3 regions of the Paenibacillus sp. FSL R5-0701 genome follow, and region 2 is predicted to be linked to each of the others. Evidence: predicted binding sites of a transcription regulator. Region 2 holds the regulator's gene; each other region holds the start of a gene.
What was found. Region 2 encodes LexA, which represses DNA repair genes until DNA is damaged. Its sites were predicted from a motif close to CGAACATATGTTCG; they were not measured.

Region 1 (4,293 bases), 760 kb from region 2:
GAAGAAGCGAAGCGCTCGCCTTTATCCCCGGGTTTTCCCTTTAAGAAAGGGAATCAAAAAAAATCTGGGGATAACAGCGATCAGAGGAACAATTCGTCGCTGTAGTGTCACTGATACAGCGCTTAAAGTAACAGCTTAGCGCCAACATGCTCTCAACTGCCCCACCCCAATTCGAAAGATACGGTGATTCGTGCAAACGCAGCGAAGAAGACGAAATTGTTACCGAAGAAGCGAAGCGCTCGCCTTTATCCCCGGATTTTCCCTTTGAGAAAAGGGAGTTCAAAAAAATCTGGGGATAACAGCGATCAGAGGAACAATTCGTCGCCGTAGCGTCTCCTTTGCACCAAACCTAGTTTTCAACTAACTATGAAAGAAGTGGATCTACCTTGCCATCAGTTACACTCGAACGCAGTCGCAAAAAGCGGCTTGAACATGCACATCCATGGATATTTAACAATGAAATTGCCTCTGTTGACGGAAACCCGGAGCCGGGAGATCTGGTCAATATATTGAATCATCAAGGTCGCTATCTGGCGACAGGATATTACAATCCCGCATCTCAGATCACTGTAAGAGTTGTAGCGTATCAACCGCTTGAGTCCGAACAGATGGACACCGCGTTTTTTGCAGCGCGTTTCCGCGATTGCTTGCGTCATCGGGAACGTTTTATCCAGGATGGAGAGGCATACCGCCTCGTTTACGGCGAAGCTGATTTTCTACCAGGCTTGATCGTTGACCGATTCGGCAGCATCCTCGTTGTACAGTTGCTTACACTTGGCATGGAACGTTGCCGTGAAGCCATCGTACAGGCACTCATTGAAGTAATGCAGCCGGAAGGCATATATGAGCGCAGTGATGTCTCGATTCGTGAACTGGAAGGTTTGGAGCAGACCAAAGGTCCACTGTACGGAGATTGCCCAAGACATGTCACGGTTACAGAGAATGGACTACTCATTAAAGTGGATATCGTGGAAGGGCAGAAGACAGGTTACTTCTTCGACCAACGCGAGAATCGTGCAGCGATCGAACCGCTCATGAAGGGTTGGGGCTACAAGAGTGGAATCACACTACAAACGACCGAGCAGGATGGCACACAGCAGATGTTGCCTGTGAATAAAAGCGGTAAGGTAGTTACATTCCCTTATTGGGACGGTGCCACCGTACTGGAGTGTTTCTCACACACGGGAAGCTTTACGTTGAATGCTTGCAAGTATGGAGCCAAGAAAGTGACTTGTCTAGATATTTCGGAACATGCCATTGAGAGTGCACGAACAAATGTGGAGCTTAACGGTTTCACCGACCGGGTCGAATTCGTAGTTGCTGATGCATTCCAGTACTTGCGTGAACAAGTGAAAGGGCTGGATGAACGTACCGCACGTGCACGTGCAGGCGAACAGAAAGTGGATACATCCAAAGCGCTTGCAGCTGGCGGTAAAACATTTGATGTGGTCATCCTTGATCCTCCTGCATTTGCCAAAACGAAATCAGCAGTCAAAGGTGCATGCCGTGGATATAAGGATATCAACCTGCAAGGAATGAAACTGGTCAATGAGGGCGGATATTTGGTAACAGCCAGCTGTTCGTATCACATGCGTCCTGACCTTTTCCTGGATACGATTGCCGATGCAGCCGAAGATGCAGGCAAAGTGCTGCGTCTAATTGACTGGAAGGCAGCAGGTAAGGACCACCCGCAAATTTTGGGCGTGGATGAAGGACATTACCTGAAATTTGCTATTTTCGAAGTGCGCAGTAAAAAGAATTAGAAGAGTCTCGTTTTACTTTTTTTAATTTCTCGTGAGATAAAGTGAAGTTTAAATAAATGATACTTTTGGCAAAAAGTCCACAGTGTGATAGCTGCGGGCTTTTTGCTGTTTGGCTGTGTTAACGGAGATGATCTCCGTTTTTACCGGATAGTGGCAAACGTATGTTCCGAACCAAGTCAAATATGTTATACTGGGAATTAAAATCTTGTACGTGTAGTTTGGAGGATTAGACATGTCCGTTCGTTTTGTTATTGGCCGGGCAGGCAGCGGCAAAAGCTCGCTGATTACCCGGGAAATTACAACCTTGCTTCAACAAGAACCGCAAGGTAAACCTTTGATTTTACTCGTTCCAGAACAGAGTTCCTTTCGAACAGAGCAAGCGTTGGTGTCTTCTGGAGCAATTAAAGGTACGATGCGTGCAGAAGTGCTGGGCTTTCGCCGTCTAGCCTATCGCGTAATGCAGGAAGCAGGCGGTTCTGCTCGTATTCCGATCGGAGCCGAAGGCAAAAAGATGCTGCTCTACAAAGTAATCCAGCGCCGTAAGGAAGAATTGAAGCTGTTTGGTGCATCCGGCAGCCAGCTGGGTTTTATAGGCGAATTAAATGAGTTATATAGTGAATTTAAACGTTATGAAGTTGATCCATCATTGCTGGAAGACGGGCTGTCTGGAGAGAATACCTCATCCACTTCGCCGATTCTGGAGGACAAGTTGCATGACTTGAATCTGATATATCGTGACTATGAACAGGAACTGACCCATTTATATATTGATGATGAAGACACGTTGACTGAGCTGACAGATCGTTTGTCGGAAAGTGCATTGCTGCAGGATGCCCAGATCTGGATTGATGGTTTTCAGGGATTCACACCACAGGAGATGAGTGTGATTGGTCGACTGATGTTGCAGTCCTCTTCCGTGACGATTGCACTGACATTGGATCGTCCTTATGATCACGGCGCACTGCCTGGGGAACTGGAACTGTTCTATCCCACGGCAAGTGCCTATGCGCGCCTGAAAGGGATGGCTGACGAACTGGGTATACCGAGCGATATAACCGTGCTAGATTCGGAGATTCCACCGAGATACAAGGATCGTCCGGGACTTGCTCATCTGGAGGCTGGTTTCGACCGGCGAATTCGTTGGAAAAGTGAAGGCCTTGATTCCGGAATCCGACTGGTTGCAGCGGAGAACCGACGAGCTGAGATGGAGGGGGCACTGCGTGAGATGCGGCGTTTGGCGCAAAACGAAGGTGCGCGTTATCGGGATATGGCGGTACTTGTTCGTCAGTTGGATACCTACGCCGATATAGCTGAACCTCTATTCAGGGATTATGACGTACCCGTCTTTCTGGACCGCAGAAGAAATGAACTTCATCATCCATTATCCGAGTTTATCCGTTCCGCATTGGATATTGTTCGTCGCCACTGGCGTTACGAGGATGTATTTCGCTGTGTCAAAACGGATCTGCTGCTTCCGCGTGATGGTTCCATCACTCGTGAAGATATGGACCAGCTTGAGAATTATGTACTGGCTTGTGGTATTCACGGGTATCGCTGGACCGACGGCAAACCATGGAAGTATGTACCAAGCCTGTCGCTGGAAGACAACGGTCAGGATGGCCGTAGTCGAGGACGGGACCAGATGCTTTCTTTAATGGAGAACTGCCGAACGGTCATTACAGATTCCTTGGGTGTTTTTGAGAAACGAATGAAAAAGGCAAAGACAGCCAAAGCCCAGTGCGAGGCACTATACAGACTGCTGGAAGATGCTGAGATTCCATGGAAGCTGGAGAATATGTCTGCTGAAGCTAAAGCTCAGGGGGACCCCGAACGTTCGAGAGAACATCGGCAGATGTGGGGAGCTGTGCTGGATTTATTGGATCAGATGGTCGATATGATGGGGAATGAACGGCTGGATATCACGCTGTTTGCCGGGATGATCGAGACCGGATTGACGGAACTGAAGCTGGGTCTGGTACCACCGGCACTTGATCAGGTTTTGGTGGGTTCCATGGACCGTACACGACTTCAGGACATCAAATACGTATTTATCCTTGGCGCCGTTGATGGTGAATTACCCGCCGTACCTCAGGATGATGGCTTATTAACGGAACTGGAGAGAGCGTTACTGACGGAACGTGGCATGGCGCTTGGACCAGGTGCAACAAGGCAGATGCTGGATGAACGTTTCCTGATCTATACGGCACTTACAGCCGCAAGCAGCCAGTTGTGGCTGAGTTACCCGGTTGCTGATGATGAGGGGAAAGCACTGTTTCCTTCCGAGATTGTCCGCCATGTACGGAAGATGTTTGGTTTACAAGAACAGCCATTACTCGCTCAACCACCGGTTGCGAACTCTGAAGAAGCGCATTGGTCCTATGTCACCCATCCAGGTCAGAGTCTGTCTGCGCTCATTGGACAATTGCGCAAATGGCGCCGCGGAGAAGACATCCCTGAAATGTGGTGGGCGGTCTACAATTGGCATGTATCTCGAGAGACAAGCAGACCTCAGCTGGAGCGGTTGATGGGA
Region 2 (4,293 bases):
GTCTTATGCTCACGGTTAATCCATACGGATTGGATGCCAGATGATAAAGCACCACGAATATCAGTCGTTAACTTATCCCCAACCATCATGCTCTCTTCGGGTTTAACACCCAGTTTACTCAAAGCATGTTCAAATATTGATGGATCCGGTTTTCCTTTTCCGAAGTTACCCGAGATAATAATCTCATCAAAGAAAGGAGTCAATTCAGGTACACCATCCAACTTCTCTTGTTGCAAAGCAGGACAACCGTTCGTTAACAACAACAGTTTGTACTTTCCTTGTAATTGACGCAAGGTATCCATCGTTTCTTCGTATACATGTGGTCTGGATCTCCGTTCTACTCCAAACTGTGCGGCCAGTTGTTCAGCAAGATCTTCCCGATCTATACCCAATTTCAACAAGCCACGACGCCAGGATTCTTTACGGTAAACTGGAGCAAGCTGTTCCAACTGACGGAACTCAGGCTGATCCCCACCAGTAAAGTTAGCCCATAGGCCTTCAAACGGATTGATTCCAATCATTTTAGTAAAAGAAAAGGTTTCATATGATTCATACAGTCCACGTGCCTCATTACGAACAGCTTCTTCAAGTTCTTCTGGTTTAACCCCAGTCTCTTTCGCTGCGATTAGACAAGTCTCATGAAAAGCTTCTCGAACACTACGCTCATCCCATAATAAAGTATCATCTAGGTCGAACAAAATCGCTTTTAACGCCATTCCGATCATCTACCCCTTTATGCAATAATTACTTATCGACGGTTTCCACGGTGATCTGGTGTGCTTTTGCAAACTTCAGCAAACGTTCTGCAATCGCATCTGTATCGTAACGGTTCAATAACTTGGTAAACACCCATCTTTTCCCGCGACTGTTATGTTCGATAACAACTGTACCTGGTTCGATTCTGAATTTGACGATATCGTCAACCCCAATTGAACGTTCACGATTACCCTTCGTCGTTATAATCCGATTACTGCTAATCTTGATGTATGGACGACGAAGCATGAAGATGACTGCCAAAAATACGTAAAGCAGCATCGTCACCCAGTCCCAGGTTGTCATCGGAGCTTGCACAAGGAACGTGCTCATAAACAGATACAAAAAGGCGAGACCAATCAAAAATATAGGGAACAAAAGGCTGCGTCCCTTAAAGACTTCTTCGCCTGGTGTACCTGTGATTGGTTGACCACTTTTTTTGCGTTGCTGATTTAACTGCTTGGAATTTTTCTTAACCGTTCTCTCGAACGAACGCGACATGAGAATCCCCCTTATGTGTCTTTGTATCGGCTTACATAATTGCAAACCGACATTTCCCCCTATAAATTGCACACTCAAAATAACAGGAAGAAACCTAAATATCATAATGATATCATTAGGTTTCGTTAGTGTTTGAGTTTGCCTTGGTGGCCTTTGTCATTCTCATCATCAACAATCTCAATGGTATCCAGTTGTTGTCTGAAATTACTGCGAATATTACTCAAATAAATCTCTCTTAGCTCGGCACGTTCGGCACGTTCTTCCTCCGACAATCCAGTGGACTTTTGCTTACGAGCCAATTCGTTAATGCGTGCTACCAGACTATCTATATCCAAGCTTGTCCCCTCCAAAAATACAAAGTCATATTAACTTTGCCATTATAAAGGCTGCTTGTCAAGTTGACACGCGTTAACACACATTGATGTGCATTTTATTCTGCAAATTGTGGTAGAGCTAGAACTTGTCCCACTTGGATGGAAGTCGTATGAAGTTGATTCACTTTCTTAATTGCTTCTATATAAATACGTGTATCCATATTCGTCGGTTTATGTTCTAAAGAAATACTCCATAATGTTTCCCCTTGTGAAACAGCTATCTTTCCTCCAGGCAGAACATCATTCTCATTGCCGGCAAATACAGTTAAAACAGTGCTGCATCCAATAAATATAATCATAGAGGTAATGGCTACCTTTAACATCCATGAAGAAATCTTGAAACGCGCTAAAACCTTCTTGTAGTTCCCTATGTTAGACTTCACCAGTTCCGAATTCATTGGTTCATAAATGCTTTGATAAGTAGAATATCTCATTAAATACCCGCCTCCAAACGTTTGTTCCTATATGTTGAAATCAATATAACACGAACACTTGTTTTGTTCAATAGATTTTTAGAACAATTGTTCGCTTCTTTTTTAGAAGGAGCAATATCTTATTTCAAGTACTTTTGCAAAACATTTGCAGTATTATGCTCTGACTTTTGGACAATTTCTGTTCTATAAGTTAAAAAACACTGATTTAATGCTATTTTATTTAGAACTTATGTTTGTACGAACGGAGGTTCTATGTTATAATTTTCCCAAACGTTACTAAAATGGGGTTGATACGGTATGTCGAAGATATCCAGCAGGCAGCAGGCTATTCTGGAGTTTATACGAAATGAAGTCCGGTTGAAGGGGTATCCTCCTTCCGTACGGGAAATTGGTGAAGCGGTTGGACTTGCTTCCAGCTCAACAGTACATGGACATTTGGATCGTTTGGAGAAAAAAGGTTTGATCCGACGCGACCCTACCAAGCCAAGAGCCATTGAGCTTTTGAGCCAGGAAGAGTCTGAGCATTCTCATCAATTTGCTCATAGCGTTGCACGTATTCCTGTCGTTGGTAAGGTTACAGCTGGGGTTCCAATCACTGCAACCGAGAACATTGAAGACTACTTCCCTCTTCCTACACATTATGTAGGCGAACAGAAAGTGTTTATGCTTTCAGTAGTGGGAGATAGTATGGTGGAAGCTGGAATCGTTAATGGAGATTACGTTATTGTCCGTCAACAGCAAACTGCTGATAACGGTGATATCGTCGTTGCAATGACTGAAGACGATGAAGCTACAGTGAAAACGTTCTATAAAGAGAAAGATCATATTCGCCTTCAACCGGAGAATGCGACCTTTGAACCTTTACGTTTGAAACACGTTAGTATTCTGGGTAAAGTCATTGGCCTTTTCCGAGATATTCATTAATATTTAACTTGAGTAACAAAACTAGATGTAAGGAAATATGAAAGAGGTTGCCCTGATGAACAGGACAACCTCTTTTTTTCATGTTTATGTTATTTTAGCGGTTAATTATTCACTGCGTTTCAGAACACTCTTGTGATGCGAGAACACATCAAAGCTCTGTTGTCCGTGATATGAGCCCATACCGCTCTCTCCTACACCACCAAACGGGAGGTAGTGTGAAGTCATATGAGAAAGTGTATCATTAATACATCCCCCACCGAAGGATACTTGATTCAGAACCTGATCCTGCAGCTGCTCATCCTGTGTGAAGAGATATAGTGCCAATGGTTTTGGCCGACGAACAATCTCATCCAGCATAGGATTCAGGTCACTGTACGTAAATACAGGAAGAATCGGACCGAAGATCTCTTCTTGCATGACAGCTGATTCCCAGTTCACATCTCCAATTACCGTTGGCTCAATAAGCAACTGCTCACGTACAGAACGCCCACCAATCAGAGTTTTGCCAGCTGTGAGGAAACCCGACAACCGATCAAAGTTACGCGCATTGACAATGTGCGGAAAATCAGCGTTCTGTAATACTTCATCCCCAAATTTATCTTTAATCTCTGCGCCAATCAGATCAATCAATTCATCACGAACTTGTTCATGTACAAGCAAATAATCCGGAGCAACGCAAGTTTGGCCTGCATTCAGGAACTTACCACGAACAATCCGCTGGGCCACCAGCTTCAGATCTGCATCGTTATGGACAATAGCAGGACTCTTACCACCCAACTCAAGAGTTACAGGAGTCAAGTGCTCCGCAGCTGCCTTCATAACAATGCGACCAACACCTGTGCTACCTGTGAAGAAAATATAATCAAATTTCTCTTTCAACAATGCTGTGCTTTCCTCAACTTCACCTTCCATAACGGCAATATACTCCTCAGGGAAGATCTCCTTAATCAGATCATACGTCAGACGAGATACGGCTGGTGTTAATTCAGAAGGTTTGATAACTGCACAGTTACCGGCTGCAATTGCTCCAATCAGTGGACCAAAGGCCAGTTGGAAAGGATAGTTCCAAGGTGCAATTATAAGAGCCACCCCGTATGGTTCAAGGTAAATGGTGCTCACCCCATCCGGCATAGCCGAATTGGTTGGGACTTGTTTTGGTGCAGCCCATTCCTGCAGGTGTTCTAATGCAAAATCCAGTTCACCCAAAACAATGCGAATCTCGGAACCGTAAGCTTCCGCCTCAGATTTGTTCAGATCCGCCCGAAGTGCATCTTGAATCCGTTGCTGATACTTTTCAATTCCTTTTC
Region 3 (4,293 bases), 1.6 Mb from region 2:
TGACATTGAAACTTTACATTTCATGTTCCGGATGATGATAACGGGATTATGATGATTGTTTGGAGTAATGGAGGATATGAGGGAGGGCGTCTTGTGAATTTACCCAACCGGATTACGCTTGCACGAATTTGCTTAATCCCTTTTTTGATGGTGTTCCTGCTCGTGGATTTTCCATTTTATCCAGAGCCGTTGCAGCTTGGAAGCTTGTCGCTTCCGTATAATCAACTGATTGCTGCTGTTATTTTTATCATCGCCGCAAGCACAGATGGAATTGACGGATACCTTGCGCGGAAAAATAACATGGTTACCAATCTGGGGAAACTGCTCGATCCACTCGCAGACAAGCTGCTGGTTACTGCAGTTTTGATCTCGCTTGTGGAGATGGGCAAGCTGGATTCCTGGATTGCAGTTGTGATTATTAGTCGTGAATTTGCAGTTACCGGCTTGCGTCAAATTGCATTGCTGGATGGTTCGGTTGTTGCCGCCAGTGCTTGGGGCAAGCTGAAGACTGTAGTGCAGATTGTGGCGATTGTGCTGTTGCTGTTGAACAATTTCCCGTTTTCATACACGGGTATTCACGTCGATATTATCGCGGTATGGGCAGCAGCGCTTATTACCATCTGGTCGGGTATCGATTACTTTATCAAAAACAAAAACCTGCTTCATTTTACAAAAGCATAATGGTTTGTTCTTAAATGGGTAATCATGAAGGAAGCATTGGGTCAGGGGCAATAGGAAATTATCCTATTGCCCTTTGATCACTCACCACGTGTACAGGAGGATGCTCAATGAAGGCAGAAATCATTGCAGTTGGCACAGAGCTACTGCTTGGACAAATCGTCAATACCAATGCCAGATACCTATCCCGTGAATTGGCTGCGATGGGGATCGATGTATATTTCCAAACGGTGGTTGGGGATAACCTGAACCGGCTTAGTGAAGCTATTCGCATTGCGCAGAGCCGTGCAGACGTTATTTTATTTTCCGGTGGCATCGGACCTACCCAAGATGATCTGACCAAGGATGCGCTCGCAGCTGTTCTTAACCGGAAACTGCATACAGATCGAATGGCTATGGACAAAATTGAGAGCTTTTTCAGAGATCGTAATGTGGACATGACAGAGAATAACCGACGTCAGGCGATCGTTATTGATGGCGGAACACCTCTGGCCAACGAAACAGGCCTTGCGGCAGGAAATGCGATTTCTGACAATGACAAATATTATGTTGTGATGCCTGGACCACCTAAAGAGCTGATTCCAATGTTTGAACAAGAAGTCAAACCTTGGCTGTTCCAGCATGTACTCACAGAAGAGATGCCGATCTATTCCCGAATGCTCAAATTCGCAGGTATTGGTGAATCTGCTCTTGAAGATCGACTTCTGGATCTGATTGACGCGCAGACAGACCCTACGATTGCTCCTTACGCGAGCGAAGGCGAAGTTACGGTACGTGTCTCCACAAAGGCTGCGAGTGAGGGAGAGGCGAAGCTGAAGCTGGATGCGATGGAGGTTCAGATTCGGGAGCGTTTGACAGAACATCTCTACGCGAACGAGGATGTGCCTATAGAGTACACGATTGTAACCATGATGTCTGACATGGGGCTGACGCTCAGCGCTGCTGAGAGCTGTACAGGAGGGCTTGTCATGCAAAGTCTGACCTCTGTACCCGGAAGTGCGTCAATGCTCAAAGGTGGAATTGTTTGTTACTCCAATGAAATTAAAGAAAAGTTGCTGAATGTGCCTCATGATTATCTGGAAGGTGAAGATGCACCTGGGGCGGTAAGTCCTGAGGTTGCAAAAGTACTTGCTGAGCAGATCCGCATGATTGGCGATGCTGATTTTGGCCTGGCTGTTACCGGTGTAGCTGGACCGGGATATTCGGAACGCAAACCACCCGGACTTGTCTTCATCGCTCTTGCCGAACGTGGAAAAGAGACGGAAATTCATGAGCTACGTATTAATGGTAATCGTGAGACGGTTCGCATTCGTTCAGCCAAAGCGATTCTTTATCGCTTATGGCAAAAACTTGTGGCGATGGATTGATTAGTTAATAGCTTCAATTGCATTTACAGTTCCAAGCAAGTATAATTAAGGAAGACGGAAGAACCGTAGAATTAGGCTTTAAAGCCTTGTTTACGGTTCTTTTTTCTGTTTAATGGAAAGTTTCCTTGAGGAAGAGGCGCCTCGGCCTTTACAAAAAAAACGAATGTATGTTCGAAAAAAAGCTTGGCAAACGTGTTAAAACAAGGTATTATTATCTTATAAACAGTAAAGGGTGTGAGCTTATTGTCAGACCGTCGTGCCGCGCTTGATATGGCGCTCCGTCAAATAGAGAAGCAATTTGGTAAAGGATCCATCATGAAACTGGGTGAGTCCACTCATATGAATGTGGAAATTATTCCCAGCGGTTCCTTGGCTTTGGATATTGCATTAGGAACAGGCGGCTTGCCTAAAGGCCGTATTGTTGAAATATATGGACCCGAATCCTCTGGTAAAACAACCGTAGCATTGCATGCTATCGCTGAAGTACAAAGAGCGGGTGGACAAGCTGCATTTATCGATGCCGAGCATGCTCTTGACCCACAATACGCAAGCAAACTTGGGGTTAATATTGATGAATTGCTTCTGTCTCAGCCAGATACGGGTGAGCAAGGGCTGGAAATTGCAGAAGCTCTTGTACGCAGTGGTGCAGTAGATATCGTCGTTATTGACTCTGTAGCCGCATTGGTTCCAAAAGCAGAGATTGAAGGCGAAATGGGTGATTCACACGTTGGTTTGCAAGCGCGTTTGATGTCTCAGGCGCTGCGTAAACTGTCTGGTGCAATCAGCAAATCCAAAACAATCGCAATCTTCATTAACCAGCTTCGTGAGAAAGTCGGCGTTATGTTTGGTAACCCGGAAACAACACCTGGTGGTCGTGCTCTGAAGTTTTATTCCACAGTACGTCTGGATGTGCGTCGTATTGAGAGTATCAAATCAGGCAATGACATGATTGGTAACCGTACTCGTATTAAAGTTGTGAAAAACAAAGTGGCACCTCCGTTTAAACAAGCGGAAGTGGATATCATGTATGGCGAGGGTATTTCGAGAGAAGGCAGTATCATTGACATTGGTACAGAGCTGGACATCGTTAATAAAAGTGGTGCATGGTACTCCTACGAAGGCGAGCGTTTAGGACAAGGTCGTGAGAACGCCAAGCAGTTCATGAAAGAGCATAAAGATATTGCTGACATCATTGAACAAAAAATTCGTGTAGCCAGTAACTTGGTTACTGCAGTTCCTGCGCCAACGAGTGAAGAGCAACAAAAAGAAGCAGCAGAAGAACAAGAATTGTTTGAAATCAACGAGTAATCTCTCAAAACCTCCCTTGTAGGGAGGATCCTGAGGGTGTTCCCCACTGGACTCCGTAAACTTATCTGATTGAGCTTGGATCAATCTGGATAATGGATTGTAGTGGGGTACTCGTGCTGTCCAACAGCCCCTGTCCCAATGGACAGGGGCTGTTGGCACGCTAACTGTGGAGATAAAGGCCGGGCTGCGCTCCCGGTCTTTTGTATTATTAGTGTTCTATGTCTTATGTGAAGATGTGCTTGGCGTAGTCAGAATGAAATTGTTATGAAAGGGGAGACCAGAATGGATCAACATGACGAGGATTTATATGAAGAAGCAGAACAGGACGGCCTATCCCAATTTCCGGACAACGAAGAACTTATTATTACACGTGTAGAACGAACGAAGAGCAGGCAAGCTCGTTATCGAATCACTTTTGGCATCCACTCCATTACGGTTCTTGAAGATGTGATGATTAAATACAGGATGACTCAAGGTAATATGTTTATGAAGAAGGATCTGGAGGAAATCATTGTAGCTGACGAGCGACAGCGGACGTATGCACAGTCTCTGCGTTTTTTGGAGCATAAGCCACGTACGCGCCATGAATTAAGTCAGAAACTTCGTCAGAAGGAGTTTGCTGCACCTTTGATTGAAGAGGCGCTGGATCGGCTTGAGCGGGAGAACCTGGTGGATGACGATCTATTTGCGAAGGAATGGACAAGACAGCGTATGGAGGGCAAGCGGAAGGGAAAACTGTGGATAAGGCAAGAGCTGCGTCAAAAGGGCATTGCCAATGATCTCATTGTTGAGGCACTAGAAGGGATCAGTACAGATGCGGAATTTGAGACTGCCTTGAGTGCAGGACGCAAAAAATGGAATCAGGTCAAAGGGGACGTCAAAGAGAAGAAAAATAAAACGCTTCCCTTCCTAATGAGACGTGGTTTTTCAATGGATATGG

Region 1: the regulator LexA is predicted to act here: its motif matches at 1,918-1,931, upstream of addB (helicase-exonuclease AddAB subunit AddB).
Region 3: the regulator LexA is predicted to act here: its motif matches at 2,206-2,219, upstream of recA (recombinase RecA).

What each region holds. Positions count from the first base shown of each region.
Region 1 covers NZ_CP150230.1:4,902,291-4,906,583, reverse strand. The annotation lists gene MKZ13_RS21685 (class I SAM-dependent rRNA methyltransferase) at 387-1,763, shown strand; gene addB (helicase-exonuclease AddAB subunit AddB) at 1,996-4,293, shown strand, end outside.
Region 2 covers NZ_CP150230.1:4,146,001-4,150,293, forward strand. The annotation lists gene MKZ13_RS18230 (HAD family hydrolase) at 1-716, opposite strand, end outside; gene MKZ13_RS18235 (hypothetical protein) at 745-1,254, opposite strand; gene MKZ13_RS18240 (DUF896 domain-containing protein) at 1,380-1,589, opposite strand; gene MKZ13_RS18245 (LysM peptidoglycan-binding domain-containing protein) at 1,685-2,062, opposite strand; gene lexA (transcriptional repressor LexA) at 2,360-2,986, shown strand; gene MKZ13_RS18255 (aldehyde dehydrogenase) at 3,092-4,293, opposite strand, start outside.
Region 3 covers NZ_CP150230.1:2,533,258-2,537,550, forward strand. The annotation lists gene pgsA (CDP-diacylglycerol--glycerol-3-phosphate 3-phosphatidyltransferase) at 94-681, shown strand; gene MKZ13_RS11790 (competence/damage-inducible protein A) at 789-2,045, shown strand; gene recA (recombinase RecA) at 2,289-3,353, shown strand; gene MKZ13_RS11800 (regulatory protein RecX) at 3,636-4,293, shown strand, end outside.